One region of the Synechococcus sp. JA-3-3Ab genome, then DNA from elsewhere that is predicted to be linked to it. Evidence: riboswitches for the same ligand, from Rfam matches in the RefSeq annotation. Region 1 holds a riboswitch; each other region holds the start of a gene.

Region 1 (7,224 bases):
GGAGGCCGGCGGCTCGGCAGGAGGGGGTAAGGGCTCGGTTTCGCCGCCGGGATCCAAACGGCTGGCCGAGGAGTTGAGGGGAAGCGGGGGCTCAGGATCCAGCTTGGCTCCCCAGGCGGCCAGGTAGGCTCTTTGTTCGGGGGAAAGGCGACGCACCCGGCGAAAGTCCGCGCCGGCCACGATGGCGCCGGCGTAGGCCCCGCTTTTAAAATCGGGCTTTTTTCCTGGCTGAGCCGGAGAAGCCGTCTGCAGGGATCCCACAAACAAGAGGGCGCGGTAGAGATCGGCGCCGCGCAGGTCGGCATTGCGCAGGTTGGCCCCGCAGAGGTTGGTGTGGCTGAGGTCGCAATCCCGCAGGTTGGCTCTTTCCAGGCTGGCCTCGCTGAAGTCCACCCCCCGCAGCAGGGTGCCATGCAGGTCGGCCCCTTCCAGCATGGTGCCCAGATTCACCACCCGGATCCCGTTGAGGCGATCCCGCTGGTAGCCGCCTTTGCCGTCCAGGATGGGCCGGCCCAGGTGTTCGTCGCGGCGCAGGGGGCTAAGCAAGTTAGCGGTGGAGAGGAAGCGCAGGATCTTGGCTTTGCCAAAGCGATCCACGCCGTTGAGGAGCGCCGCCGTGCGCCCGGCCGCAATGGCCCGCTCCAGGGGCCAGTCGTCCAACTGCCCGTCAGGGGAGAGAACCAGGTTGGAGATGCCCTCGAAGTAGGCGTCGATGGTCTGCTGCTGGGTGATGATGTTCTGCTGGATGGTGAGGTCGCGGGAGATGACGTACTGCCGCCAGGCGATGTAGGCGGCCAGGAGGGCGATCAGGATCTGACCTGTAGCCCCGAACACCTCGCCCAAAGCCCCGATGGCCTCCCAGCTCAGGGATCCCAGGGCCGAGAAGGCTCCACTCCAGACCAATCCTCCCATCACCGCCAAGCCGAGAGCTGCTGCCGCCCACCCCAGGCTGGGCCAGGTGGTCAGCCACTGCCAGAGGTCGCGCCCGATCTGCACCCAGAGCGGCTGCCCCCACCAGCCGGCCAGGCCCAGCCAAGCCAGCACCGCCCCCCAGCCCAGGGCCGGCTGCCCTGCCCACTGGCCCAGCAGCAGCAGCAGGGCTGGGATCCCCAACAACAGCAGGTTGAGCAGGGGGCGCCCAGACGAGAGGGAAGCCAGCGGCAACTCTTGGGAGGAGCCTTCGCGGGCAAGGGCTTCGTCGGTCATGGCAAGGGTATACTCTAGGGGTAGCGTTAGATCTACAAAAAGAAGCCCGCGTCAGTCCGTATTTGGAGTTGGGGAAGAGGGCAGGATCCTGCCTGTCAGGTTTGGTAGGATAGCCTCGACCCTCCTTCCTTCTCTGGCCCAGCCTGGTGTGGGGATGACTCCTATGATCTCTTCCTTATCGTTCATCCGTCTGCAGAAATCCGGCGAACACCAATTTACAGCAGTCCTGCCTGACTTGCGGTTGCAGCGTCACGGCTCCGCGACGCTGACGCGACTGGCCACCTCTTTGCTGTTGAGCACCAGCTTACTGCTGGCGGCAGGAAGGGATCCCAGTTGGGCGCAAACTTCCCTGGACACCGGCCTTTTGGAGAAGCAGGCCCTGCCCCAAGCGCCGCCGCTGCCGGACGACCGCCCCGCCATTTTTGTGGATGCCGCCAATGGCAGCGATACCCAAGGGGATGGATCCCGCAACAACCCCTTCAAGACCATCACCCATGCCATCAGCCGGGCGCCAGCCGGCAGCATCATCCAGCTTCTGCCGGGGGTGTACAGCGCAGAAAGCGGCGAAGTCTTCCCCATCCGCCTCAAGGCCGGCCTTATCTTGCGCGGGGACGAGTCCACCTTGGGAGAGGGCTACCTGATCGATGGCGGCGGCACCTACATGAGCCCGACCTTGGCCCGGCAAAACGTTGCCCTGCTGGCAGAGACCGGCTCAGAGGTGCGGGGGGTTACCCTGCGCAACCAGGGTCGGCGCGGCTACGCCCTCTGGGTAGAATCGGCTTCCCCGCGCATTCTCAACAACAGCTTTGTGGGCAGCATCCACGACGGCATTTTCATCGCCGGCGCCTCCAACCCCTGGATAGAAGGCAACCGCTTCTACAAAAACGGGGCCAACGGCATCTCCGTCTTGGGCACCTCCCAGCCCACCATTGTCAACAACCTCTTCCAAGAGACCGGCTTTGGCCTCACCATCGACCAGCGCTCGGCGCCGATTGTGCGCAACAACCGCATCCTGCAAAACCGCACCGGCATTGTGGTCGGCGGCAGCGCCCGTCCCATCCTGCGCAACAATCTCATTGCCCGCAACCTGGAGACTGGCCTGACAGCTATCACCACCGCCCAGCCAGATTTGGGCACGGCTTCGGATCCCGGCAACAACATCTTTGAGGGGAACGGCCAGTACGACATCCACAACGCCACCCGCGGCCTGCGCCTCAACGCCAATGGCAACCAACTGGCCGGCAAAACCAAAGGGGAGCTGGATCTGGCCGGCCAGACCACGGTGGCTGCGCTGCCCAGCAACGCCCCGCCACCCATTGCGGCAGGCGGCTTGACGCTGCCCACACCTCCGCAGGCCGAGCCTCCGGCTCCCAGCAGGGATCCCCAGCCGGCGGCGGCCTCTCCCACCTTGCCGGTGGTGACGGTGCCCCAATCGACTGCCCCCGTTCCCCCTCCTGCAGCGGGATCGGGAGGGCGCATTTTGCCCAGTGCCCCCCCTCAGCCGGCAGGCGCTCAACCCCAGGAGTTTGTTGCCGTCCCCTTCACCCCCGATGGCTCCACCACGCCTGCCCAACCGGTTGAGCCTGCTCCTGCCACTCCCGTCCGCCAGCAATCTGTGGCTCCTCTCACGGATATTACTACCCTCCTGCCACCCCCGGCTCGCCGACAAGCGGGCAGCAGCCCAACAACCCCCCCTGTTCCCGTTGCCGCGGCTCCAGAACCGGCGGTAGCCCCAGCAGAGTCGGCCACCCGCTTTCGTGTGCTGGTGACCCCCAAGGGCAGCGACGATTTGCAGCGGCTGCGGCAGCTCGTCCCCGAAGCGGTGGAGACCGTGTTCAACGGCAGGAGGGTGCTGCAGGCCGGCCTCTACGACAGCCGCAGCCAGGCCCAGTCAGTCTTGGATCGGCTGTTGGACGCCGGCTTTGACGCGGTGGCGGAGATGATCTTCCGTTGACCTCACTGCCCAGGGATCCCCCCCGGCAGGATAGGAACTCCCCAGCAGGGAATGTATGATGCCTAGCACGGCTTTTTCCAGAGCAATGGGGAGGAAAGCCGTGCCGTCAGGTTGTCCTGGGGATCAGCCAGGGCAAGCAATGGGGAAAGTCCGGTGCAAATCCGGCGCTGTGCCGCAACTGTGATGGGCTGAGGCCCTCAGTCAGGATGCCCGCCTGCGGCTTTGGCTCAAAGCTTAGCCCTTCCGCGTCGCACGGAAGCAGGAGCAACCGGATGAAAGTAACTGTATGTCTCAGCCTTGGGCTGGGGATCTTGAGTTTGGGGATCCCGGCCTGGGGGCAGGCAATCTTGGATACCGGCCTCAGCGCCGAGATTTTGAATCAACCCGTCACCACCCCGTTTCGCCGTCCCGGCCTGCTGCGAGAGTCTTCCCGCCCAGTCTATGTCATCACCCGCCAGCAGATGCGCCAGCAAGGGGCAAGGACGGTGCAGGAAGCCCTGCGCTACTTGCCCGGGATCCTCAGCGATGGCACAGCGGGAACTCAGTTGGGAGCTCTTAGCTCTCAATTCATGCGAGGGGCGCGAACGGCGCAGGTATTGGTGCTCTTGGATGGCCGCCCTCTCAACGATCTGGGTTTTTTCGGGGGGTTTGACCTCTCGCAAATCACCACCGATGTCGTCGAGCGAATTGAAGTCTCCCCCGGCGGCGGCTCTACCCTGTACGGCTCAGACGCCGTTGGCGGCGTGATCAACATCGTCACGGTGGAGCCGCAGCCAGAAACGGAGACGGTGCTGGAAGCGGCGGTCGGCAGCTACGGTCTCAATGAGCAAGGGATCCAAAGTCGCGGCCAAGCCCAGGATCTGGGCTGGGTGCTCAGCTATCGCCGTCTGCAAAGTAACAACGACTTTCCCTTTGCCATTGAGCGGCTGGGCAAGTCAGGCAGGCGGGAAAACTCGGCGGTGGAGTACCACAACTTGCAGGCCAAGCTCACCTGGCAACTGGCCGAAGATCAAGTCCTAACAGCCAACGCCCTCTACCTCAACAAAGCCTTTCGCGTGCCCGGTAGTGTAGAGTTTCCCTCTCCCGACGCAGAGCAAAACACCAACGATCTGCTGCTGGATCTCAGTTGGCTGTGGACTCAGGAAACAGGATCCCTGCAGGCAAGAGTCTTTTTGGACGATCTCAACTACCGCTTCAGCGCTCCGCAAAGCCAGGGATCCCGCGACGTCATCTTGCGCAATGGCTGGGGATCCCAGCTTCAATATGCTTGGCAGGCCGGCGAAAACCTAGAGGGAGTTTTGGGGGCAGATTATCGCTCTATCTCAGCCCGCAATACGACTTTTTCTTTTGCCAGGGGTTCTGCCAATATCAACTACGACGATACGGTTAACCAGGGGGCCCTGTTTGCCCGCCTGGACTACAGCCCGGATCCCCAGTTCCACCTCGACCTGGGCATCCGTCAGGACTTCAGCAGTTTGGCCAACGGCTCGGCCACCTCGCCGGCTGTGGGGATCCGGTGGGCAGTTGCCGAGGGAACTACCTTGAGGGCCAGCTACGCCGGCAGCTTTCGCACTCCCTTGATCTCGGAATTGTTCTTCCGGCTGCGCGGCTTTTTTGAAGTGGATGGCAACCCCAATCTCCGCCCAGAGCGAGGGGAGAGCTTGGACATCGGCCTGGATCAAACCTTGGGAGATTTTGGCCTGCTGCGCTTAACTTTTGCCCACAACCGCATCCGCGATGGCATCACCTTTGTCAGCCTTGGGCCGCGCCGGGGAACCTATGAAAATATCGGGCTGGTCGAATATACCGGCCTGGAAGCGGCTTTAGATTTGCGTTTGGGGGAAAACTGGACGCTTTTTGCCAACTATACCCTCAATGATCCCATCATCCGCGCTGCCCTTAACCCGGCCACAGTTGGCAAAGAGCTAGCCTTTGTAGGAGCCGATAGCTTCAATCTAGGCCTAAGCTACCGCCACGAGCAGGGCTGGTACGGCTCGATTTTGGTCCATCACATTGGGAGCTTTTTTACCAACAATGCCAATACGGAATCCCTGCCAGGCTACACCACCGTGGCTCTGCGCGGCGGGATCCCGTTGGCTGAGGCCCTGAGCCTAGAGTTGGGGATCGACAACCTGCTGGATGAGCAGTATGAAGTTTTCCCCGGCTATCCCGGAGTTGGCCGCACGCTGAGGGTGAACTTGCGGGGGCAATTTTAGCGATATCCCAGGCTGTTTTTAACTCTCCGGCTGACCACTTTTAGCGAGAACTTTCCAAGTTGATTGTCTGCTTTACGGTTTAGTTTGGATGCAACTTATGGCGATCTCAACCAACTCTCTATCTCCTAACTTTTCTCCATCGACAACTTCGGCTCAAGCTGAGGCCGAACATTACCTCTGGATCTGCACCACCTGCGGATCTCGCTGGGTGAACGGCCAAAAAGAAGGGACTAGCAAAGGAGAAATGCTCCTGGCCGCCTTGCAATCGCAAGTGCTCAATTCCCAATTGCACCTGAAGCCAGTTGCCTGTATGAGCGGCTGCAGCCATGCCTGCGTGATTGCCCTAGCAGCCCCGGGGAAGATGACCTATGTCTTTGGCGATCTCGATCCAAAAGATGTAGAGCCAATCTTACAAACGGCGGAGCTGTATTTGACAAAGCCCGATGGGATCCTGCCCTGGGCAGAGCGCCCCATCAAAAAGGGGGTGATTGCCCGCATTCCGCCAATCCAATAGGAGCAACCTATGGCCGCTTTCAGTCCCTGGATCACGCCCTTAAACCAGACTTGGCAAGAGGTTTCCCCCACCGGCTGGACAACCGTTTACGAAGGGATCCCGGCTCACATCGACTGTCTTGGGCCATTGCTCTATGAGCTCTTTCAGGAGCGCTGGGCCGAGATCCAAGTGGGCCAGGTGGTGGAGGGAGGAGTGCTGGAGGCGGCCTTCAAGGATCCCCCTGCTCTCTGTGTGCTCTACGACGGCTATTTGACCGTGGCCACCGAAACTTGGCATTTGCACCTGTGTCTAGAAGAGCACCAGGGCGGCCCCTACAGCAGAACTCCACCTGAGCTGCGCCGCAAAAGATTGGTCGGCCGCGCCGCCCTCTATCGCCGCCTCAATCCGCAGGGCCAGCCTCGCCAATGGGGGATCCAATTTTGGAACGGAGCAGAGGAATCGCTGCTGCAGATCTTTTTGCCCAGTCCCTTTTTGGGGCCAGGAGAAGACTACCTGCCCGAAGGCAAAGCCGACTATCAGAAGCTCTCCCTTTATGAACGCCTGCGGGCCATTTACGTCGAGGGAAAAGAGCGGATCCCGTATGAAGATAACCCCCTCAAGCGGCCCTATTTGGCGGTTTGCCGTTCCAGCCGCTGCTATCCTTCTCGCCACTATCAGCCCGTTGTGGAAGCTCTGCAATCGGCCCTGCGGGAAGCCAATTTGGATATTCAGGTCATTACTTCCGGATGCCTAGAAGTCTGTCAACAAGGGCCGGTGGTTTTTTACTCCGGAGATCGCACCTGGTACAAGCGGGTTACCCCCCAAGTAGCGCGGCAAATTGTCCAGGAGCATCTGCTAAAGAACTGCCCCTTGAAAGCTCACCTTTTTCCTGGAGATTAGCCTATGGTTAGCCTACAAGCTCTTGTCCAGTCCATCCCCAAGCCTCGCCGCGGGATCCCAGAAGTAATTTGGATCCAAGCCAGCCGAGATCTAGCCCAAGGTCGATTTTGGCCCAGCCTATTTACCACCATCGGCTGCCTGAGCAACATTGCCTATACCTGCACGCTTCCTTTTGTAACTGTTGGCATCATCGCGGGCACCACGTTAACTCGCCAAAGGGCAATTATTAGCGCTTCGATGATTTGGCTGGCCAACCAAATCTTTGGCTACACCTGGCACAACTATCCCCGTACACCTGATTCTTTTGCTTGGGGGTTGGTCTTGGGGATCGGCACGGTGGGGGTCGCTTTTGCTGCCGGCTACCGACCTCTGTTTTCTCAGTCCAAACCTATTAGGCCAAGGCAATTGCTGCTGAACTATCTTTGGATCCCAGCCATGCTGATCCTAGGGTTCCT
Region 2 (7,224 bases), 1.2 Mb from region 1:
AGGGCTTTTGCTATTAATTTTTGCTCTGAGGACAGCCATGTCTGATTCGGGTTCCCATTCCGCTGCCCCGGGCCTGTCCGCCTCATCTGCTGGCGGCACTTGGCGCTTGGCTATCCAGGGCATGAGCTGCGCCTCCTGCACTGCTGTCATTGAACAGGCCCTCAGTCGCGTGCGGGGCGTTACGGCACAAGCGGTCAACTTTGCCAGCGAGCAGGCCATCGTGCGAGGGGATCCCCGGCTGGTGAATCCGCAAGCCTTGATCCGGGCGGTGGAGCAGGCGGGGTATCAGGCGCGCTTGGTCGAAGACGATTGGCAACAGTCCGATCCGACCGACCCAGAACGGATCGCCCAACGGGCGGCAGAACGGGAATTGAAGCTGAAGGTGGCAATAGGAGTGGGCCTCAGCACGGTGCTGCTGATCGGATCCCTGCCGATGATGCTGGGGCGGGAGATCCCCGGCCTGCCCCCCTGGCTGCAGGATCCGTGGTTGCAGTTGCTGCTGACGGCGCCGGTGCAGTTTTGGGTGGGCCAGCCTTTTTATCGTGGCGCCTGGGCGGCTTGGCAGCGACGCTCGGCGGATATGAATACCTTGGTAGCTTTGGGAACGAGCGCCGCTTTTTTCTACTCCCTTTTTCCAACCCTCTTTCCCAACTTCTTCCACCAGCAGGGCCTGCACCCGGATGTGTACTACGAAGTGGCGGCGGTGGTCGTCACCCTGGTGCTGGTGGGCAAATGGATGGAGCAGCGGGCCAAGGGGCAAACCTCCGAGGCCATTCGCAAGCTGATCGGGCTGCAGCCGAAAACGGCAAGGGTCATCCGCGACGGGGTGGAGCAGGATATCCCGATTGCGGCGGTGCAGGTGGGGGATCGCATCCGGGTGCGCCCCGGTGAGAAGGTGCCAGTAGACGGGGTGATCCTGGAAGGATCCTCCAGCCTGGACGAGTCGATGGTGACGGGCGAGAGCCTGCCGGTGAGCAAGTCGGCAGGAGATGAGGTTATCGGGGCCACCCTCAACCAGACGGGCAGCTTTGTGATGGAAGCGCGGCGGGTGGGCAAAGATACGCTTCTGGCCCAGATCGTGCGCCTGGTGCAGGAGGCCCAGGGATCCAAAGCTCCCATTCAACAGGTGGCGGATCGGGTGACGGCCTGGTTTGTGCCGGCGGTGATCGGGGTAGCCATCCTAACTTTTGTGCTCTGGTGGGGGCTGGCGGGCAATCCGACGCTGGCTTTGGTGAACACCATTGGGGTGCTGATCATCGCCTGCCCTTGTGCGCTGGGGTTGGCCACCCCCACCTCGATCATGGTGGCGACGGGGCGGGGGGCAGAACTGGGGATCCTGGTGAAGCGGGCCGAAAGCCTGGAATGGCTGGCCCATCGCCTGGGCACAGTCGTCCTGGACAAAACCGGCACCCTCACCGAAGGCCGTCCCAGCGTCACCGAGATCTGGACGCCAGGATCTTCCCCCCTAGCCCTGTTGCGCCTGGCAGCGGTGGTGGAACAACACTCGGAACATCCGCTGGCCCAGGCAGTGGTGCAAAAAGCCGAAGCCGAAGGCATCTCGATCCCGCCGGCCCAGCACTTTCAGGCAAAAGTGGGCGAGGGGGCAGAAGCCTGGGTGGAGGATCAGTGGGTCGGCATCGGTCGGCTGAGCTGGTTGCAGGCGATGGGGATCGCTTGGGATCCCTCTTGGTTGGAGCGGGTTCAGACCTGGGAAAGCCAGGGCAAAACGGTGATCGGCGTGGCGCAATCCCACCGTCTGGTGGGGCTGTTGGCCATTGCCGACCCCATTAAACCCACCTCCCCTGTAGCGGTGCGCCAGCTTCAGGAGATGGGCCTGGAGGTGATCCTGCTGACCGGGGATAACCCCACCACCGCCCAGGCCATTGCTCGGCAGGCAGGCATTCGCCGGGTGATCGCCCAAGTCCGCCCTGAGCAAAAGGCAGCCTATATTCGCCAGCTCAGACGGCCCCGCCACCGGGTAGCGATGGTGGGAGATGGCATTAACGATGCGCCGGCACTGGCAGAAGCCGATGTGGGGATCGCCATCGGGACGGGCACCGATGTGGCCATAGCCGCCAGCGACATTACCCTGATATCCGGCGATTTGCGGGGCGTGGTTACCGCCATTCAACTTAGCCGCGCCACCCTTGCCAACATCCGCCAAAACCTCTTCTTCGCCTTTATCTACAACACGCTCGGGATCCCGATTGCCGCCGGGGCGCTCTACCCCTTCACCGGTTGGCTGCTCAACCCCATGCTGGCGGGGGCGGCCATGGCCTTGAGCTCTGTTTCCGTAGTGGCTAATGCCCTGCGGCTGTGGCATTTTCGGCCCTCACCCCCAACCCCTCTCCCTGGGGGAGAGGGGAGCTAGGGATCAAGGCAGGGGGCCGGGGCTATCCCCCCAGGGGGGCTTGGTGAACGGCAGGCGGCAAGCTAACCTAAGAAGCTCGGGCAGACTGGGGAAAGCGCGGTGCAAATCCGCCACTGTGACGCAACTGTGATGGGATCCCTCCCTCAGCCAGAACACCCACCTGCCCTTGTCCTGTACCCCTTGCGATTCACAAGGAACGGAGTTTTTTGTGTTGGATGTCCTCAGTTTTTCCCCTCCCCGTGCGGTTGGGCAGTTTTCTTCTCCTGCCTTGCCCCTGTTGCTCATCGGCCATGGATCCCGTGACCCTGAAGGGCAGCAAGCCTTTCTGGAGCTGGCCCAAGTTTATCAATCCCTCACCCCCCATCGGCCGGTGATCCCCTGCTTTTTGGAGCTAGCCCAGCCCAGTATTGCCCAGGGGGTGGAACAATGCTTGGCCCAAGGGTGGCAGGAGATCGTGGCCCTGCCGCTGCTGCTTTTTGGGGCGCGCCACAACAAGTTCGACGTGACGGTGGAGCTGGATCGTCTGCAGGCCCTCCACCCGCAGTTGCGCATCCACTACGGCGGGCCGCTGGGGATCCGGGTCGAGATCTTGCAACTGTTGCGGGAGCGATTGGCCACTCTGCTGGCTGCCCAGCCGCAGCAGATCCCAGGGGCGGAAACGGTGTTGCTGTTTGTCGGTCGCGGCTCCAGCGATCCCGAAGCCAACGCCGAAGCCTGTAAGCTGGCCCGGCTGCTTTGGGAAGGATCCGGGTTTGCTGCCGTGGAAACCTGCTTTATCGGCATCACCCATCCCCGCCTGCCGGTGGGTCTGGAGCGGGCCCTCTCTTGGCAGCCGCGCCGGGTGGTTGTGCTGCCCTATTTTCTCTTTACAGGGGTGCTGGTGAAAAAAATCGAGGCGGCGGTGGAAGAACGGCGACGCCAATACCCCGAGATCGACTGGCTGATGCTGCCGGAATTGGGCCTTGTGGACGCGGTGCTGCACAGCCTGCAGCAACTGGAGCAGGAAGCTCTCCAGGGCCAAACCCTGATGAACTGCCACCTCTGCAAGTTTCGCCTGGCGGTGAGCGCAGAGCTGGGAGCGGGGCATACTCATCACCATGACCATGACTCCCATGGGCACGGATCCCATCACCATCACTCTCACCATCACCACAACCACGGCCATACCCCCGCAGCAGCAGCGGATCCCTGGGCCGAATTGCAGAGCTACCACCAGCGGGCTTGGCAAGTGCCCTAAGCGAGAAACAGAGGCTGCCGGCGGGATAAACTGAGATGCAGGCAGGCGATCTGTGAACCTGACCTCTGGTTCTCCTGCTCCGGTGGTTCTGCTAGCGAAAAAACAGAAACGATGATGTTCTCCCGCTCCTCTTGGGTCTCAGGTGCCGCTGCCGCGGGGAGCGGGATCTTTGTCTTCGCGTTGGTGGTGGGCCTGCTGGATCAGATCCTGCCGACCCTGCCCAAGGTTTCCCTGTCCTTGGCCGGGATCCCTGGGCTCCTGGCTGCAATTGGGGCCTCCTACGGGGTTTGGCGGCTGGTTCAGATGGGTCTGCAGTCGCATTCCTGGCCTGACTTTCGAGAATCGCTGTTGGCGGCTGTGTCTCCCTTTGATCCCGCCGATTATGGCGACAACCCTCGGCAACCCGAGGAGGATTCTCTCCCTTTGCAGTCGGTTGACGAGGATCCTCAAACCCAGATCCGCGATCGACAAATTCTTGATCAAGCTGAGCAGCAGACGGAAACTGAAACCGAAGTAAGCGAACACACTCAAGTAAGACTGCAGGGCGAGCAGCACCAGGATCAAGCTTCGCAGGCCAAGGCCCAACAGTTGCAGCCCCTACAAGAATTGTCATCACCTTCTTCCCCAAGCCCTGAGTCGGCAAAACCCACACCAGAGCCAGAGCTCAACCAAAAACTTCGCCAACTCCAGATGCAGGTCGCCACTCTGAAAATAGAACTGGAACTCCAAGAAATCCAACTGCAGCAGTTGGAGGTGAGGCGGACTCGGCTTCAGCAGCAGAAGCAGAAACTCAAGCACGTTCTGCGTCGCACGGCGTCCGAAAATCAAAGGCTGCGCTTCTTACAGGAGCAAAAAGCCCGGCAACTGGAGCAAACTCAGCAAGAGCTGCAAGCTTTGCGGGAGTCCTACCGCGCCTTGCAAGTTCTACAGGAAATAAGCTCCACCCTAACCCAAAACCCATCTCACGAAAGGGCGGAAACGGAGTCCTCTGGATCCTCCGACTAGCCGACCCGCTTTAGAACAAATACACTCCCCTCGCTGCCCCGACCCAGCCGCAAGTCTTCATCCAAATAGGTGATATCCAGCCAACCCGTTGGCTCGCGGCGGCGAACGTCGATCTGCACCGCCGGGATCCGTTTGGGATCCCGCTCGAGCAGATAGAGAAAACTCTCGATCTCGTAGCTCATCAAGGCCTGGGATCCGAGCACCAAGCGCTCGAAAATGACCCTGACCCGGCATTCCGACTCTGGGTAGAAGCGGGCCGCCACCGCCACAACTCCCCGGGGCAGCCAAGCCTGCAGCCAGCCGGATCCCTGGATCTCCGCCACGTTAAAGACCCGCCCAGCTTTGGCCCGAATGCACTGGTAGATCTCGCCGGTGGTCAGAAGGGGCAACTGGGCCAGCCGCAGCAGGTCTGTGCTGGTGGTAAATAGGGTAAGCCAGTTCCCCTCCAACTGTTCAGGAACAGAGGTTGGCCTGGGGGTGGGGTTGAGCGCCTCCAAAGCAGCAATGTGAGACAAGATCTGGGCTTTCTGGTCAGGGGAAACCTTCCGGCCTCGGTCAGCCCCCTCCAGCAGGCGCAACAGGGCCAGCTTTTGCTCAGCCAAAGACTCAGGCATGGGCACACTCCACAGGCACCGGCCCTATTCTAGAGAACACGGGATCCCTCTGCCCTCAACCCTCCGCTTCCACCGGCTTCAGATTTAGATTTATTAGATCCGCCACCTGCTCGTACCCCAAGCCGGCCCGCACCAGCAGCGGCTCCGGCCCCGTGAGATCGATCACCGTCGAGACCTGGGCCCGATAGGGAGCCTCGTCATCCAGCACCAAATCCACCTGTTTCTCCAACTGTCGCATTTCCTCGGCGGTAAAGATTCCCCCCTCTTCCCAATCCCCAGCAGAGTCAAAACCCACCTCCAAAGAGCCGACGGGATCCCCGCCCAGCTTGGCCGAGGTGGAGACGATGGGATTGCCCAGCTCGGCCAACAGCGCCTGACAGATGGCCGAATCGGGCACGCGGATGCCGGTGGTTTTCCGCTTGGGATCCATGACCAACTTGGGCACCAGCTTGGTGGCCGGCAGCAAAAACGTAAACGGGCCCGGGATCAGCCGCCGCATCAGCCGATAGGCGGGATCGCTCACTTGGGCATACTGGGCAATTTGGGAAAGCGAAGGGCACAAAAAGGTGAGGGGCTTGTCGTTGGAAAGCCGCTTGAGACGCCTTACCCGCTCCACCGCCTGCTTGTGGGTGACATCGCAGCCAATGGCATAGACCGTATCGGTGGGGTAAAGCATGACCGCCCCTTCCCGCAGAGCGGCTGCAATCCGTTGGATGGAACGGGCCTGGGGATGCTGTGGATGGAGCTTAAAATACTCGGCCATTCGGGAGAAAAAAGCAAAACCTCAAGACTCGGAGCGGCTAGGGCTTTCCACCACTTCCGCAACTCCCCCAGAACGAGGGGTAGGCGGCACCGACAGGGATCCCTGCGGCCAATCTTTTAGCCGTTGCATCAGCGCTTGAATATGCAGACGAGGCAAATAGGGCCAGTCGCCTGCTTCCTCCAAATCCTGAAGCACCCGATAGAGCTCTTGCCGGGTGTTGGGCAAAGACTCTCGGAAGGCCCCCTCCAAAATCGTGCGGTGCAGATCCTCCAACAACCGCAGGAGCATCAACAGCTCCACACAAGCTCCCGCCCTCGCCTGGGCCGCCTGCTCAATGGCCAACTTGATCTGGCGCAAATCGGGGGGCAGATCCTCCGCCGAGATATACATAGCCGCTCATCTCTGAGTTTTGGGAAGGCAGGGGCACTCCTATTCTAAGATTCTCCTGCCCCCGAACTGGCTGGATTTTGCTAGCCGCCGCGGGTCGATGGAGATCCGGATCCCGGCCCAGGCACTGCCACACCCGCTGCAACAAGGGCTCCAGCCCCTGCCTGGCAACCGCCGAGATGGCCGATACCGGGGCACCGGCAGCCATTGACAGCCGCTGGGTGCGCTCGCTCACCTCCTGGGGCTCAAGGGCATCGATCTTGTTCAAAACCACAATCTGCGGCTTGTCGCTTAGCCCGTGGCCGTAGGCGCGCAGCTCCTGCTGAATGATTTGGTAATCCCTGACGGGATCTGCTGCTGTGCCGTCCACCAGGTGGATCAACACCCGCGTGCGCTCCACATGGCGCAAAAAGTCGTGGCCCAACCCCACCCCTCGGTGTGCCCCCTCGATCAGTCCGGGAATGTCGGCAAACACCACCCCATCCCCGGCAGGATGGGGCACCACTCCCAAATTGGGCTGCAGGGTGGTGAAGGGGTAATCGGCGATCTTGGGCCGGGCGGACGAGACCACCGAGATCAGGGTGGATTTGCCCGCATTGGGCATACCGACGATCCCCACCTCGGCAATGAGCTTTAGCTCCAGGCGCAGGCGTCGCCGCTCTCCCGGTTGGCCCCTGGTAAATTGGCGGGGAGCCCGATTGTGGTTGCTGAGAAAATGGGCATTGCCCAGGCCGCCTTTCCCGCCCCGAGCCACCAGCAGCCGATCCCCGGGCTGCACCAGATCCCCCAGCAGCTCGCCGGTCTCTGTGTCGAACACCATTGTGCCGCAGGGCACCCGCACCAGCCG
Region 3 (7,224 bases), 990 kb from region 1:
CTGATGACCAAAAGCCCCATCTGATGTGCCCGCCCATAGGCCAAGACAGCTTGCCAGATCAGGGCTTGGGTATTGGCGTCGAGCATGGCTGTCATCTCATCTGCAATCAAATAGCGAGTTTGTGGGTTGAGAACCCGGGCGATGACAACCCGCTGCAATTCTCCCCCGCTTAGCTCATGGGGATAGCGGTTGAGCCAACTGGGGGAAATGCCTAAGGTGTGGAGAACCTCTGGCTGGGGAGGAGGCCCTTCCCGCAAGACCTGAGCTATGCGCCAGTGGGGGTTAACGGCCTGCTCTGGATGTTGAAAGACAAGCTGCACTGGGCAGTACCCTCGCCGAGGCAAAGGCTGCCCTGCCACACTCACCCGACCTTGGCTGGGGGTAAGGTAGCCCGCCAGCAACTTGGCCAGAGTAGTTTTGCCAAAACCAGAGGGAGCCATCAGCCCTACGACTTCCCCAAGTTCTACTTGAAGGGTCTGATCTTGCACCACCCAAGGCAGATGCCGTCCATAGCGAAACCAGAGATGCTCACCCTTGAGCATGGATACACCTCACCCACCCTCCTCCAACCGCCCGCAGAGGCGGACGCTCAGCTCGACAGATTTCACTTGCCCAGGGGCAGCGATCCCCAAACAAACAACCCGCAGGCAGTGCCTCAGGGTCAGGCTGGTTGCCCGGCAGGGGAGCAAACTCATTTTGGGGCAGGGATCGCCACAGAGCTTGAGTGTAGGGGTGGCGCAAGTTTCCCCTTTCGAAATCCTGAGCCGAGGCCAACTCGACTGTAGTGCCCGCATAGAAGACTGCCACTCGATCTGCCACCGACAACGCCGCCTGAATATCGTGTGTAATCAACATAACGCCTCGGCCCTCCTGGGCCAGCTCCCGCAGATGGGCAAGGGTCTCAGCCACCACCTCCGCGTCCAAGCCTGGCGTGGGCTCGTCGGCTATCACCAGCTTGGCTCTGCTAACTGCCGCCGTCGATAACAGCACCCGCCGTGCCATGCCTCCGGAGAGCTGGAAAGGGTAGAGGCCCTCTGTTCCCGGCGGCAAGCTATAGCGGGCAAAGATGCGGCTCACTGCTCTACGGGCCTCGCCTTGGGAGGCACCGCTGAGCCGAGCTACCCGCTGTACCTGGGATCCTACTTGCATGAGGGGATCCAGGTAGTCCACAGACTGGGGGATGAGAGCAATGGCCTTGCCGCGCAGTTGCCTACACCGCTCAGGGGTCAAGGGCTGCCCCTGAAATAGGAGAGTACCGCGCAGGGTAGCGTTCTCTGGCAAAAGACCCAAGAGGGCATGGGCCAGCAAACTTTTGCCCGATCCGCTGGCCCCCACCACTGCCACCACCTCCCCTGCCTTAACCTCCAGATCCAGATCTGTAATCACCTGAAGGTAGCGGCGGCGCAGCCCCCGCTCGTATCGGCTGAACCTAATGTTTAGGCCGGAGACCACCAACATGTCCCTACTCCTGAGCCGTACGCGGATTGAGAAGGGCCTGCAGGTTTTCTCCCAGCCAGTCAAAAGCCTTGACCGACAGCAGCAGCAGCAGTCCAGGCATAACCCCCAGCCACCAGTAGCCGGTGGAGAGGTGGCGCATGGATTCGGCCAGAATAATGCCGATGGCCGGTAGGTGCGGCGAAATACCTACCCCAATGAATGAGAGGGCTGCTTCGTGCAAAATGGCGTGGGGAAACAGCAGAATAAGTCCCACTAGGAGCTGGGGCAAAATGTGAGGCATCATATGGTAGCGGGCAACCCAGAGGGAAGAGCGGCCCAGTCGGTAAGAACTCTGGACATAGTCAGAACTGCTGACCTGTAACACCTCGGCCCGCACCAGGCGCGCTAGGCTGGGCCAGTGGGTGAGGGCAACGGCAACAATGACTCCCCGAACTCCGCCGCCGACAGCAAAAGCTATAAGGATCTGCACCACCAGGTGAGGCAGGCTGAAACATAGGTCAATCATCCAGCAGATCGAGGCATCCACCCAGCCTCCCACCGTGCCACCCACCAAACCCAAAACAGCGGCGATCACCACGCTGACGGCGGCAGCCAGCATGCCTACCCACAGACTAAGGGACATCCCGTGCAAGGATCGGGCCAGCATATCCCGCCCCAGCCAGTCGGTGCCGAAGGGATGGGCCAGGGAAGGAGGCTGATTCCGCTGAGTTAGGTTCGGGCTCAGTCCGGTATCGCCGATAAGCCCAGCGCTGCAGAGGATAGACACCAAAAAAAAAGCACACAGTCCAATTGCCCACAGAGTCTGCCGCCTGCGCTCTCCTTTGACAGAGGACTCTGAGAATTTCATCCCCCCATCGGCATCAGCAGCAGCAACACGAGGCGATGCAAAAGGGATCATCCTATCCTCCCGCCAAGGCGAATGCGTGGATCGACAATCTGGTAGGACAGGTCAGCTAGGGTATTGCCGGCATAGACAAACAAGGCGCTGAAAAACACAATGCCCACCAACAGAGGCACATCACTGCGCAAAGCTGCCTGTACCGTTGCTTGTCCCAGTCCTGGATAAGCAAACACCTGTTCCACTAACACTGAGCCACCAAACAGTTCCCCAAAGGAGGCAAATTGCAGCGTCAGCGCAGGCAGCAAGATATTCCGCAAGCCGTGGTACCACAGGATCCCAGCCAGGCTTTCCCCCTGGGCACGAGCAAACAGCACATAGTTGCTGTGCAACACGTCAATGAGCTTCTGACGAGTGTGCAAGGTGATGTTGGCAACGCCGATGAAAGTTAGGGTGAAAGCAGGCAAGAGCAAGTGGTGTAAGCGCTGCCAAAAAGTCACCTCCTCCGCCAACGCGCCAGGTGGCGCGGCGCAACAGATAGGTGTTAGACCCAGCTCTACCGAAAACGCGATCAAGAGTAGCAGCGCCACCCAGAAAGGGGGAGAAGAGGCGAGGGTGTAGGCGTAAAGACGAATACCGCGGTCAACCCAAGTGCCCTGAAACGCTGCGGCCAAAACCCCCAACCCCACTCCCAGGAAACCGGAAAGCAGCCAGGCAATTGCCAGTAAGGGCAGCGATAGCTCAAACCGCTGTTGAATGACCTGCACCACTGGCTGATTGAACACCATTGAGGTGCCCCAGTTGCCTTGAACCATCTGCCCAAGCCAGTTCCCAAAGCGAAGCAGCATGGGCTGATCCAGCCCCCAACGCTGGGCAATCAGGTCTCGTTGGGCTGGGCTGATCTGCAGCATGTCGGCCCCTACATAGGCTTGTACGGGATCAACAGGGGAGAAGCTGAGCAGGGCAAACGTCAGGACTGCCACAGCCGCCAGCAGCAACCCCAGCCGAGTCAGCTTATAAGCCAGAAACAGCAGAACTGACCTCAGTTGCACGTCCATTTCCAACGGGTGATGTTGGCTGTGATTGGCCAACCATGGCCATGAGGCTGTACCTGCGGCTGGCCTATATCCAAGCACTCGTGGACAAAGTAGGTATGATCCAGGTTTACCAACCAAGCCCAGGCTGCATCTCCTTTGGCAGTAAAGCCTTGCTTTCCATCCCACTGGGCTGCCCGCCAGAAGGGGATAGCTTCAGCTTCAGAGGGGGCCTCCATAGCCAGATCCAGCATTCGATCCACAAACGGGTTGGCATAGTAGCCGGCATTGAAAAATCCCCCCTGGGCCGCTTTGCTGTGGTAGAGGTTGTACATCTCAGTTGGGTCATGGCTGCCCCAGCCAAACAGCACCACGTTGCTGTGCATGAGCGGAATGATGTCATCCCAACTTTTGCCCTCGACATTGACTCGGATGCCCACAGGCCGCAGCATTTCTGCAACAGCTAGGGCCAGGGCTTGGCGAATACTGTCGTTGGCCGGGTAGAGCACGGTGAACTCAGCCCGCAGCCCGTTTTTTTCCACTACCCCATCCCCATCTTTATCGCTCCAGCCTCCCTCAGCTAGAATCTGACGGGCCAGGTCTGGATTGTTGTCCTCAATCTTGGCGGTCGGCTCTTCCCAGGGCAAACCGCTGACTGGGCCATAGGCAGGGGATCCGTAGCCTTCTAGGACTCCATCCACCAGCGCCTGTCGGTCAATGGCGAAGTTGACCGCCTTGCGAATCGCCAAGTCAGAAGTCACATCGTTGCCGATGGGGTATCCCTTTGGGGTTGTCGCACCGGTTCTAGGGGGAAAGGGGAACATCAGCCCTCGGTTATCCACACTGGGAATGGCGTGAAGCTTCATGCCCTTAACAGTTTGCTTAGCCAAAGACTGAGGCACGCTAACCACGTGTACCTGTCCGGCTCGGGCTGCTGCAAAGGCTGCATCCTCCTCCAGGAAAAGGAAAACCAGCCGCCGAATGCCAGGAGTCTGGCCGTAATATAAGGGATTTGCCTCCACAATCAGTTGTTGCCCCTCATCCCACTGCACCAGTCGGTAGGGGCCAGAGCCAATGGGTTTGCGAGCATAATCAGGCCCGTGGGCATGTTGAGGCACGATACCCAAGGTGATGAGGCGGTTGACAAAAGTACTTTGGGGTTTTTGCAGCCGCAGCTCCACCGTATGAGTGTCGATAGCTACTGCTTCCTTTAGGGCGGTTAGGTCGACCAGACCACCACTCCGAGCTGCTTGGTTAAAGGTGTAAGCCACGTCCGCTGCTGTGACAGGTTTTCCATCGGAGAAGACTGCATCCTTTCGTAGGGTTACCGTCCAGGTTAGGCCATCTTGGCTGACAGTGTAGCCAGTCGCCAGGTCGTTTACAATCTCAAGGTTCTCGTCCCGCCGCAGCAGAGTGCTTTGGAACAAAGGCGAACCGTAACGTCCCCAGCCCAGGGTGGGATCAAATCCTTCTTCCCTTTCCCCTCCAATGGCCAGCACGATTTGATCGCTGGATCCTGCTAGCTTTGGATCGAAAGCTGTCCGCTTAGCAGCATTCTGAGCGCATCCAGCCCACATCTGGCTCAGCAAGAAGAGGCCCACAGACCACACAGTTACTTTTAAGCTTGATGCCATAGAAACCCCGATCTGTCGCTTTTTCAGCAAAAAGGAGCAAACCCCCTTGCCTCCTGGACAAGACTTATGGCAGCTAAGCTATCACTGCCTTATCTTGAGAGCAATGCAGGGGGGGAGGATGTTTAGAGGATTCCGATGACTTCCTGCAAGACCGCTGGGTGAAAGGTGAGGTCTGGTAGCTCCAAAGGCTGCTGGCTTGGTGATGATTGAAGCACTCTACTCCCGTCTCTGAACTCCGTGATACGATGTAGCTCAGCTATCGGTTCTGACGGGGATCAGCCGCCAGAGGAAACGGGGAAAGAGCAGTGAGAATCTGCCGCTGTCCCGCAGCTGTGATCCGGTTTAGGAGAAGTTCTGCAGCAAATCTCTAGAGTCATTCGCTGCCGATCCAGATCTTGTCCCCCAAAACCGTGTCAGTCAGAATGCCCGCCGATGGTTTTTCTAAACTTCACAACATCTGCGAGGTACAGATGGTAACTGTCTTGGCTTTAGCTCGTTTCTGCTTTCGTTATCCTGAGCATTTTCCCGGCGTTGCTCCCACAAGCTTTCGGTACTCCTCAGCAGTAGAAATAAGTCCAAGAACCCAAGCAAGACTCTGAGCCAGTTGGCCGGGAGAGAGTAAATTTTGGGTGCTGTTGCACCAAGATCTATCAAGATCTACAGCCCGCCTACGCGAAGGAAAGAGTGAGATGTCAGGCTTCCTGACTTCAATTGGTGGCTGGCAAGTAGCCACTGCGATCGCTGGCTGCGTTGAGTATCTTTTTTGCGCAAAAGGCAGTGTTTTGTTGGGGTTCCAGAGGCAAGAGAGGAACAGCCGGTTTCTTCCTTGGCGGGCGGGATCCCAGTTGAGGGCGAATTGAACGCAGGAAAATTAGAAAACTCAGTATTTGGGATGGCACACAACATGACTGCACAAACCATGACATTGGGGTATGCCCGCATGGGCAAGCGCCGCGAGCTCAAAAAAGCTTTGGAAGGCTTTTGGAGTGGTGCCCTAGGGTCAGAGGCTCTGCTGGCTACCTTTTGGGATTTGGAGACTCAAGCCTGGCAGACTCAGCTACAAGCTGGGATTGATCACATTGCGGTAGGGGATCAGACTCTCTACGACCATGTACTGGACTGGGCCACCTGGCTGGGGCTGATCCCCTCTCGGTTCCGAGGTCTGTCGGGTTTAGACCGCTACTTTGCCATGGCGCGGGGGCGGGAGGGCCTGCCGGCTTTGGAAATGACCAAGTGGTTTGACACCAACTACCACTACTTGGTACCCGAAATTGAGCCGGAAGCCGATCCCAGTCCTAACTTTGGGGATTTTTTGGAAAGAGTTCGGCGGGCCCAAGGGATCCTAGGGGAGCGCACCAGCCCCGTTGTCCTCAGTCCAGTGACTTTGCTCTGCCTTAGCCAGCGATCTGGGGATCTGCGGGCGGACTTGGAAAAGCTCCTTCCTCTGTACCGGGATCTCCTCCAGGAGTTAAAACAGCTGGGGATCCCAGAAGTCCAGATTCACGATCCCATTTTGGTTACCAGCCAGGGAAGTGGCCTGCGGGAAGCTGTGGAAATGAGCTACCGCCAGTTGGCAACCGCCGGGATCCGTGTCCACTTGGTCACCTACTTCGATGACCTGGGGGAGACTTACCCCTGGGTGGTGCAACTGCCGGTGGCCGGCATTAGCCTTGACTTTACCCGTGGCCACACCCTGGATCTGGTAAGAACCTATGGCTTTCCGGCTGACCAGATCCTAGGTGCTGGCGTAGTGGACGCTCGGAATGTCTGGAAGGTTCAGCCTGAGACCGTCTTGGCCAGCCTGCGGGAGCTGCAGGGGGTAGCTCCCAACCTACGGGTGCAGCCTTCCGCTTCGTTGCAATTTGTGCCCCACGACGCTGCTCTGGAAGCCCAGTTGCCGGAACCCCTCAGAAATGTCCTCAGCTTTGCCGAACAGAAGCTGGCCGAAGTAGCTCTCCTGGCGCGAGCCCTCAACGGCGAAGACACTGCTGCCCAGCAGGCGGAAATCCAGCAGCAGTGGCAGAGCTTTGCGCAGTTTAGCCCCCCCAACCCCCAAGTGCGCCAGGCTTTGGCCAACCTCAAGCTCCAGGACTTCGAGCGATTCCTGCCCTACGAGCAGCGCCTAAGTCGGCAGGTTCAGCTACCACCTTTGCCCACCACCACCATTGGCTCCTTCCCCCAAACTCCAGAGGTGCGGCAGTGGCGAGCTAAGTACAAAAGAGGGGAGGTTTCGCAGGCGGAGTACGAAGCAGCCATTGAC
Region 4 (7,224 bases), 970 kb from region 1:
CAAACCCCTCGATGCTGGAAAAGGCGGGGTGCGACCACTGATCCAACAACTGCCGCATCACCAGCCGCTCCCAGAAGTTGAGGGGCTTTTGACGGTCGTCGCGCTGGTTCCAGTCCGCCACCACCAAGATGCCGCCTGGCTTGAGCACCCGCAGCATCTCGCTGGCGTAGCGAGCCTTGTCCGGCATGTGGGGCCCCGCCTCGATGGACCAGACCACATCAAAGCTGGCGTCGGGGAAGGGCAGGTTGAGGGCGTCGGCCACCTGAAACCGGACGGGCAGATCGGGGGGGGTGAGCTCCTGGGCCCGCTGCACCTGCTGCGGGCTGATGGTGATGCCGGTCACCACAAAGCCATAGTCGCGGGCCAAGATGCGACAACTACCGCCAATGCCGCAGCCCACATCCAACACCGTCGTCCCCGGGGGCAGCCGATCCAGCCCGCCCCAGCGCACCATCTCGTGGACAAAGTCGTGCTTGGCCTGGATGAAGTTCTTCCGCCGCGGCGGGGATCCGTAGTGGCCCAGGTGAATATGCTCGCCCCAGTAGAACTCCAGGATCCCGTCTCGCGTCCATTCGTCGTAGGCGCGGGCTACCGATTCAGGAGAGCGGTACTTGCGGGCGGTCAACAGGTAGGCTCCCAATCCTATAGCTAGGAGCAGGACTAGGCCCCAAAAAACCCAGAGTGTTGGATTCATTAGAACTACCTTGAGATGGCTAGAGATGGCAATTGATGATTGTTGCTGCGGTGGCAACAGACACAGCGGGGATCCCTTCTGGCCTCCGTTGATCCAGCGGAGCAAAGCCCCACTCTCATCTTGCCCTATTTGCCAGCTGCAAGGCGGCCTAGGAGTGTCGTAGCCGCACGGTTGCCCGCGGAGGAGACGCTGGCCTGAGCAACCTTGCCGGGGGCTAGGTGGCCTGGAGCTCCTCCCTTAGACGCTGAGTGGCTGCCACCATGTTTTTCAGGGCAGGGATCACTTCCTCCCAGCGGCGGGTTTTTAGGCCGCAGTCGGGGTTGACCCAGGTTTGCTCTAGCGGCAAGTGGGCCACTCCCAGGCGCAGTTGCCGGAGAATCTGCTCGGTGTCGGGCACCGCCGGGCTGTGAACGTCGTAAACGCCGTTGCCTACCTGGTGGCGATAGCCGGCTTGGGCAATCTGCAGCAAGGTTTTGTTGCTGCTGCGGCTGTTTTCGATGGAGAGGACGTCGGCATCCAGACGCTCGATGTGCTCGATGATGTCCCCGAACTCCGAGTAGCACATGTGGGTGTGGATCTGGGTTTCGGGCTTGGCGCCAGCGGTAGTCAGGCGGAAGGCCTCCACCGCCCAACTTAAGTATTCTGGCCAGCGCTCTTTTTTCAAGGGCAGCCCCTCTCGCAGCGCTGGCTCGTCCACCTGCACCATCGCGGCTCCGGCAGCTTCCAAGTCGGCCACCTCTGCCCGCAGGGCCAGGGCAATTTGCAGGGCCTGCTCGCGACGGGAAACGTCAACGCGGGGGAAGGACCAGTTGAGCATGGTTACCGGCCCTGTCAGCATCCCCTTGACCGGCTTTTGAGTCAGAGATTGGGCCACCTTGAACTCCCGCACCGTCATGGGGCGAGGGCGAGACACGTCGCCGTAGAGAATGGGGGGACGCACGCAGCGGCTGCCATAGCTCTGCACCCAGCCGTGCTCGGTAAAAGCAAAGCCCTGCAGTTGTTGGGCGAAGTATTCCACCATGTCGGTGCGCTCGAACTCACCATGCACCAGCACATCCAGGCCAATTTCTTCTTGGATGCGGATGCACTTGGCAATTTCGGCGTCGATGGCAGCTTCGTATTCGGCCTGGGAGATCTCGCCCTTTTTGTACTTGACCCGCCACTGCCGGACTTCGGGGGTTTGGGGAAAAGAGCCGATGGTGGTGGTCGGCAGCGGTGGCAGCTTGACCTGCCGGCCTATACGCTGCTCGTAGGGAAGGGAGCGCTGGAAGTCCTGCGCCGTCAGGTTAGCCAAGGCCTGGCGCACTGTAGAGTTGGGGGGATTGAAGTCCTGGAAGGCCTGCCACTGCTGCTCCAGCTCCTGCTGCTGGGCGGCGGTGTCTTCGCCGTTGAGGGTGCGGGCCAGCAGAACCACCTCGGCCAGCTTCTGCTCGGCAAAGCTGAGAACATTGCGCAAAGGCTCTGGCAGGTGGGTTTCCAGAGCAGCGTCGTGGGGCACAAATTGGAGCGAGCAAGAAGGCTGCACCCGCAGGTTGGGGGCTAGGGCTTGCAGCTCTTGCAGAGTGGCCAGAACGGCTTTGGGCTGGATCTGCCAGATGTTGCGCCCGTCCACTACCCCCGCCCCCAGGATCTTGTCGGCGGGGAAGCCGTGGGCTCTGACCAGTTCCAGGTTGTGGCCGCGGGTGAAGTCGAGGCTGAGGCCAGCTACCGGAAGCTCCACCGCCCAGGGGTAAGTCTCCCCCAAGTCGTCAAAGTAGGTAACCAGGTGGAGAGGGATCCCCACGCTTGCAAGCCAGCGGTAGGTCTGCTCCACCGCTTCCTGAAGACTTTTGCCTTCGCTGGTCACCAAGATGGGCTCATGGACTTGCACTTCCCGGATCCCCAGGCGCTGCAGCTCCTGCAAGAGTTCTCTGTAGAGAGGAAGCAGCTTCTCCAGATCCCCCCGCAACTCGCCAGAGCGCTGGCTTAGAGCAAGAAGGGTAACCGGACTGAGGAGGACGGGGCTGGTGCGGTTTCCTAGGATCCCTTGCGCCCGTCGCACCGTGGCCAGGAAGTCGTCGAAATGGGCCTGAGGGATCGCGTCGGCCTCAATTTCCGGCACCAGGTAGTGGTAGTTGGTGTCAAACCACTTGGTCATTTCCAAGGCCGGCAGCCCCTCCTGCCCCCGCGCCATGGCAAAGTAGCGCTCCAGGCCTGATAAGCTCTGAAACCGGGAGGGAATCAGCCCCAGCCAGGTGGCCCAGTCCAAAACGTGGTCGTAGAGGGTTTGATCTCCTACGGCAATGTGGTCGAGGTTGGCCTGTCGCTGGGTTCGCCAGGCCTGACTCTCCAGATCCTGCAGCGTCGCCAACAAGGCTTCCGCCTCCAGGGTGCCGCCCCAAAAGGCCTCCAGGGCTTTCTTCAGCTCGCGGCGCTTGCCCATGCGGGCATAGCCTAGGGTTTGAGTTTCAATGGCCATAAGGTACCTTGTCCTGAATCGAATTCGGTAATTGAGGTTGCCGCCAGTTGTCATCCAACCTAGGCAGCAAGAGATGGCCGCCGACATGCCTATCGGTGGCATCCCGGCAGAAGGTTTTCCCTAGGCCAGGAAACCTGCCGGAGCTGTCAAGGCGTTCCTTCACCCTGGCGGCTTGCCCACTCTGCACAGGGGGATGCCCAGAGGACTCTTTTGTGCAACCAAAGCGAGCAACCGTCCTCCTAGCTGCCCCTGAGCTATCTGCTCAGCTCTCTTGTCCGCGCTTTTGACTGAGTGCCTACGATCCGAGAGCGTCGAAAATCCGTAAGCAGGCCGATGAAAAAACTTCGAGACGGGAACGGGCTAACGTCAAAATGGGGAGCATATCTGTACCTCGCAGATATGGTGAACTGTGGAAAAACCGCCGGCGGGCATTCTGACTTGCTCAGTTTTGGAGGGGCTGGCTTGCGTTTCAAGGCCTCTTGCAACAACGAACTAGGGATCCCAAGTCCAAAACCGGCTCACAGCTGCGGGACAGCGGCAGATTCTCACTGCACTTTCCCCGTTGCCTCTGACGGCTGATCCCCGTCAGAACCGACAGTAGACTTTATCCTATCACTGGTTTTAGCGGGACTGGGCGGATTTGAACCGCCGACCTAGCGCTTAGGAGGCGCTTGCTCTATCCAGGCTGAGCTACAGCCCCAGGTCAGGTACCTCACTGATACTAGCAGAGAGGCTAGGGGGTATCGCCGCAAGGCTGCCGAGCAATAGCGTTCTTATGGAATTGCTGGAACAAAGGCTTTGCTTTCTGACACAAAACCCAACGCGGCGGCTCACCCCAGTAGTACTCTTTTTTCCAAATGGGCAAGCGCTCCTTGATTGCATCAATGATGTAACGTGCTCCAGCAAAAGCGGCGCCGCGATGTTCAGCTGTAGCACCAACCCAAACCGCAATATCACCAATTGCAAGATGACCCTGGCGGTGACAGGCAACAGCACCGCAGAGGCCAAACTTGGCGTGGGCTTCTCGGAGGATCTTCTCGCCCTCCTTCTGGGCAAGGATCTCGTAGACTTCGTACTCCAAGCTGAGAACAGGTTTGCCCTGGCTGTGGTTGCGTACCCAGCCCTCGAAGGTTACTAAGGCACCCGCTGTGTTATTGACGAGCAAACGACTGAGTTCAGCTGGCTGGATGGTGCTATCCACAATTAGAAAACGCAGCATTTAGCCCCCACAAACTGGTGGAATGAAAACTACCAAGGCACCTTCATCTATCGGCCTAGTCAAGTCACAGAACTCATGATTGACAGCAACCTTAACGTCCTCCGCTGCTAGCGAAAATCCATACTTTGCTTGCAGCTGCTGATAGAGCTCTAGGTAGTTTGCTGCACTGGTTTGCAGCACTTCGCTGCTCCGCTGAGCCTGTTCCCGCAGCACTGCTACATATTGAATTGTTACGGTCTTACTTAGGACAGATTGAGTTACCATGGCTGCAACTACCCCAAACGGATTGGAAAGTGGCATACTCCTCGGCGGTATTGACGTTCATGAGCTCGACCTCATGGTTGGGGGTAACTAGGGTGCAGGGCTGCCTGCTGAGGATTTCCACAGGGCAGTACACCCCTTCCGCGTAAGCCCTTTCTAGTACCGCTGCAGCTTGAGGAGTATAGATGGCGCAAAGAGCTTCCGGGAAGCCGCGCTCGGGGTTAACATAGCAAGTTGCGATTGTTTCGGCTTGGTAGTGATCCAGCAGCTTTTGGATTGTTTCTGACCGAAGGTTCAGTAGATCACAGGCAACAACCAACCAGTTAGCTTCAGGATGAGTATTCAAGGCAGTCAATAGGCCACTGATCGGGCCAACGCTTTCTACTAGATCTGGTAGTGTGGGCAAGAGCTCTAGAGCTGTGCCCGACCACTGACCGGCACGCGCTGACAAGTAAACCTGCTGGCAGTAGGGCTGCAGCAGTTCATAGAGATAGGCGGCGTGGGGTTTGCCAAAAGGGTTCAGCAGCGCTTTATCGCGACCCATGCGCTTGCTACGTCCCCCTGTGAGCACCAAGCCATAGAGGGGACGTTCCAGGAGGGCGTTTTTGCCGCCGGACTTAGTTACTAGGCGGGTCTCCTGGATGCAGATATGGGGCGACACCGACTTGCACATGTCATAGATTGTCAGCGCTGCTGTTGCCGCACCACAGAGAGCTTCCATTTCAACCCCTGTCTTAGCGCTGGTCTTGACAGTGCAGTGGATGGTTACAAGCAAGTGATCATCAATTGTGATATCAAAGGTGCAGTCTTCAACAGGGATCTGATGACAAAAGGGGATCAGTTGGTCAGTTCTTTTAACAGCCATTGTACCGGCAATGGTTGCTGTCTGAAATACCGGTCCTTTTTTCAGGTGGATATCTTGGCCAACAACATAGGATCTGAGAGCAGGTGGCAGTTGAACTCTTGCCCGTGCTGTGGCCGTTCGCAAAGACACCGATTTGTGGCTAATATCTACCATATGCGGATGGCCTTGAGCATTAAGATGGGCCCATGTACGATCAGCTTTGTCCATAGAGCTAGCCCCCTAAGCCGTACATTGGGTGTGAGACCTGCTCAACCCGGCGCAGTGGTTTCATCCCCAAAAGCTGCTGGTAAATTTGCTGACGTTGGCCTGGTGTTTTGTCTCGAACCGAGAGACCCTCCTCACTAAATAGGCAGGCAAAGAGACGACCATCAGCTGTCAAGCGCCACCGGGAACAGCTGCTGCAGAAGGGCTGAGACTCAGAGGCAATAAATCCAACTTTAACATTCTCGTCGATTGTAAAGTAAAACGCTGTCGAATCAGGTGCCGCTGGAAGGGGGGTTAGAGTATAGCGTTCTTGCAGACGGGCAATGCACTCTTGTGCTGAAACGTAGTGTTCTTCATAGAGAGAGTTGGCATAGCCGACCCGCATCAGCTCCAGAAAGCGAACTGTCACGCCTGTCTTGCGGGCAAACTCAACGAAATCAAATAGCTCGCAATCGTTGATCCCCCGCATTACAACCGTATTGACTTTGAGGCTAAATCCCCGGGCAATACCCTCCTGGATATTACGGAGAATATCCGCCAGGCAGTCGCGACGGGCAATTGCAGCTTGGGTGGAGGGCTGTAGGCTATCGAGGCTAACATTAAGGTTGAGAACGTTGGCAGCCTTGAGAACGTCCCAGTAGCGGTGGAGCAGCAGGCCATTGGTTGTTAGGCTGAGGGACGGGATCTTCAGCTTGGCAAGTTCCTGAATGACTTCATCAAAGTCTTGCCGAACCAGAGGCTCACCACCTGTAATGCGAACTTCTTCAATGCCATAGTCCAGCAACTCGCCAATAATTTCTTTGTATTGCTGCGGAGTTAAGTAGCTACTTTTGTCCAGAAATTCTGGATGCAAAGGCATGCAGTAGCGGCAGCGAAGGTTGCATTGATCGGTTAGAGAAACCCTTAGCTTGCGAATGCGACGATTCCATTGATCCACTAGCTGCATCTTAGTACCACGGATAGAATTGGATGCTTTGCTCGGGGCTGAGGATAGTTTGAGCCGGGGGTAACTCTACAAAGCCATCGCTGTCTGTTAGAGCGATGAAGTCTCCGGAGTTGTTAGGCATAATCGGTGTAAAGACTCGGTTGGCGCTCATCTTAACGGGCACAAAAAGAGTGAGATTGGGTTTGAAGGTAATGACTTCACTTAGGTGCCCAGAGTCAGTGTTACGGTTGAGGAGATAACGATGCAAACATACAAGAGCTGAGATGGGGTTGCCTGGGAGGCCCCAAACTATAGTATTGGCCTGATGGTCGATGCCAAACCACATTGGCTTGCCTGGCTTTTGCGCCACGCCGTGGATGTAGGCAGTAACACCACAGCTTTGCCAGATGGCCGGCAAGTAGTCACACTTTCCCCTTGAAACACCCCCAGAGTAAATCAAGAGGTCGTAGTTTGGGGTATTGGCTTGGTAGTGGGTGGCAATGGCAGCAGGATCGTCCGGAAGGTGATCGGTCTCAACCTCGGTATACCCGTAGGCAAGAAGAGCCGCTCGGAGGGCCTCAGCGTTGGAGCGCCGCAG

Evidence for each region. A riboswitch is a leader RNA that binds a small molecule or an ion and turns the genes downstream of it on or off. The one in region 1 is predicted to bind cobalamin.
Region 2: it holds a riboswitch for cobalamin, as region 1 does, so the genes downstream of both, CYA_RS11165 (sirohydrochlorin chelatase) here and CYA_RS05185 (TonB-dependent receptor) in region 1, are expected to answer to the same signal.
Region 3: it holds a riboswitch for cobalamin, as region 1 does, so the genes downstream of both, metE (5-methyltetrahydropteroyltriglutamate--homocysteine S-methyltransferase) here and CYA_RS05185 (TonB-dependent receptor) in region 1, are expected to answer to the same signal.
Region 4: it holds a riboswitch for cobalamin, as region 1 does, so the genes downstream of both, metE (5-methyltetrahydropteroyltriglutamate--homocysteine S-methyltransferase) here and CYA_RS05185 (TonB-dependent receptor) in region 1, are expected to answer to the same signal.

The regions. Positions count from the first base shown of each region.
Region 1 is NC_007775.1:1,131,350-1,138,573, reverse strand. It holds gene CYA_RS05195 (pentapeptide repeat-containing protein) at 1-1,206, opposite strand, end outside; gene CYA_RS05190 (DUF1565 domain-containing protein) at 1,370-3,160, shown strand; cobalamin riboswitch at 3,252-3,393, shown strand; gene CYA_RS05185 (TonB-dependent receptor) at 3,433-5,376, shown strand; gene CYA_RS05180 (DUF1636 domain-containing protein) at 5,474-5,890, shown strand; gene CYA_RS05175 ((2Fe-2S) ferredoxin domain-containing protein) at 5,900-6,769, shown strand; gene CYA_RS05170 (hypothetical protein) at 6,773-7,224, shown strand, end outside.
Region 2 is NC_007775.1:2,381,031-2,388,254, forward strand. It holds gene CYA_RS11160 (heavy metal translocating P-type ATPase) at 38-2,371, shown strand; cobalamin riboswitch at 2,407-2,550, shown strand; gene CYA_RS11165 (sirohydrochlorin chelatase) at 2,580-3,608, shown strand; gene CYA_RS11170 (hypothetical protein) at 3,720-4,613, shown strand; gene CYA_RS11175 (PAP/fibrillin family protein) at 4,610-5,227, opposite strand; gene CYA_RS11180 (L-threonylcarbamoyladenylate synthase) at 5,283-5,990, opposite strand; gene CYA_RS11185 (hypothetical protein) at 6,012-6,380, opposite strand; gene obgE (GTPase ObgE) at 6,322-7,224, opposite strand, start outside.
Region 3 is NC_007775.1:143,501-150,724, reverse strand. It holds gene CYA_RS00730 (ABC transporter ATP-binding protein) at 1-542, opposite strand, end outside; gene CYA_RS00725 (ABC transporter ATP-binding protein) at 529-1,458, opposite strand; gene CYA_RS00720 (ABC transporter permease) at 1,463-2,224, opposite strand; gene CYA_RS00715 (ABC transporter permease) at 2,353-3,354, opposite strand; gene CYA_RS00710 (ABC transporter substrate-binding protein) at 3,339-4,829, opposite strand; cobalamin riboswitch at 5,208-5,413, shown strand; gene metE (5-methyltetrahydropteroyltriglutamate--homocysteine S-methyltransferase) at 5,869-7,224, shown strand, end outside.
Region 4 is NC_007775.1:163,232-170,455, forward strand. It holds gene CYA_RS00795 (methyltransferase domain-containing protein) at 1-694, opposite strand, end outside; gene metE (5-methyltetrahydropteroyltriglutamate--homocysteine S-methyltransferase) at 909-3,152, opposite strand; cobalamin riboswitch at 3,558-3,763, opposite strand; tRNA gene CYA_RS00805 (tRNA-Arg) at 3,778-3,852, opposite strand; gene CYA_RS00810 (molybdopterin synthase catalytic subunit) at 3,886-4,371, opposite strand; gene CYA_RS13900 (MoaD/ThiS family protein) at 4,372-4,671, opposite strand; gene moaC (cyclic pyranopterin monophosphate synthase MoaC) at 4,610-5,704, opposite strand; gene moaA (GTP 3',8-cyclase MoaA) at 5,709-6,647, opposite strand; gene CYA_RS00825 (molybdopterin molybdotransferase MoeA) at 6,649-7,224, opposite strand, start outside.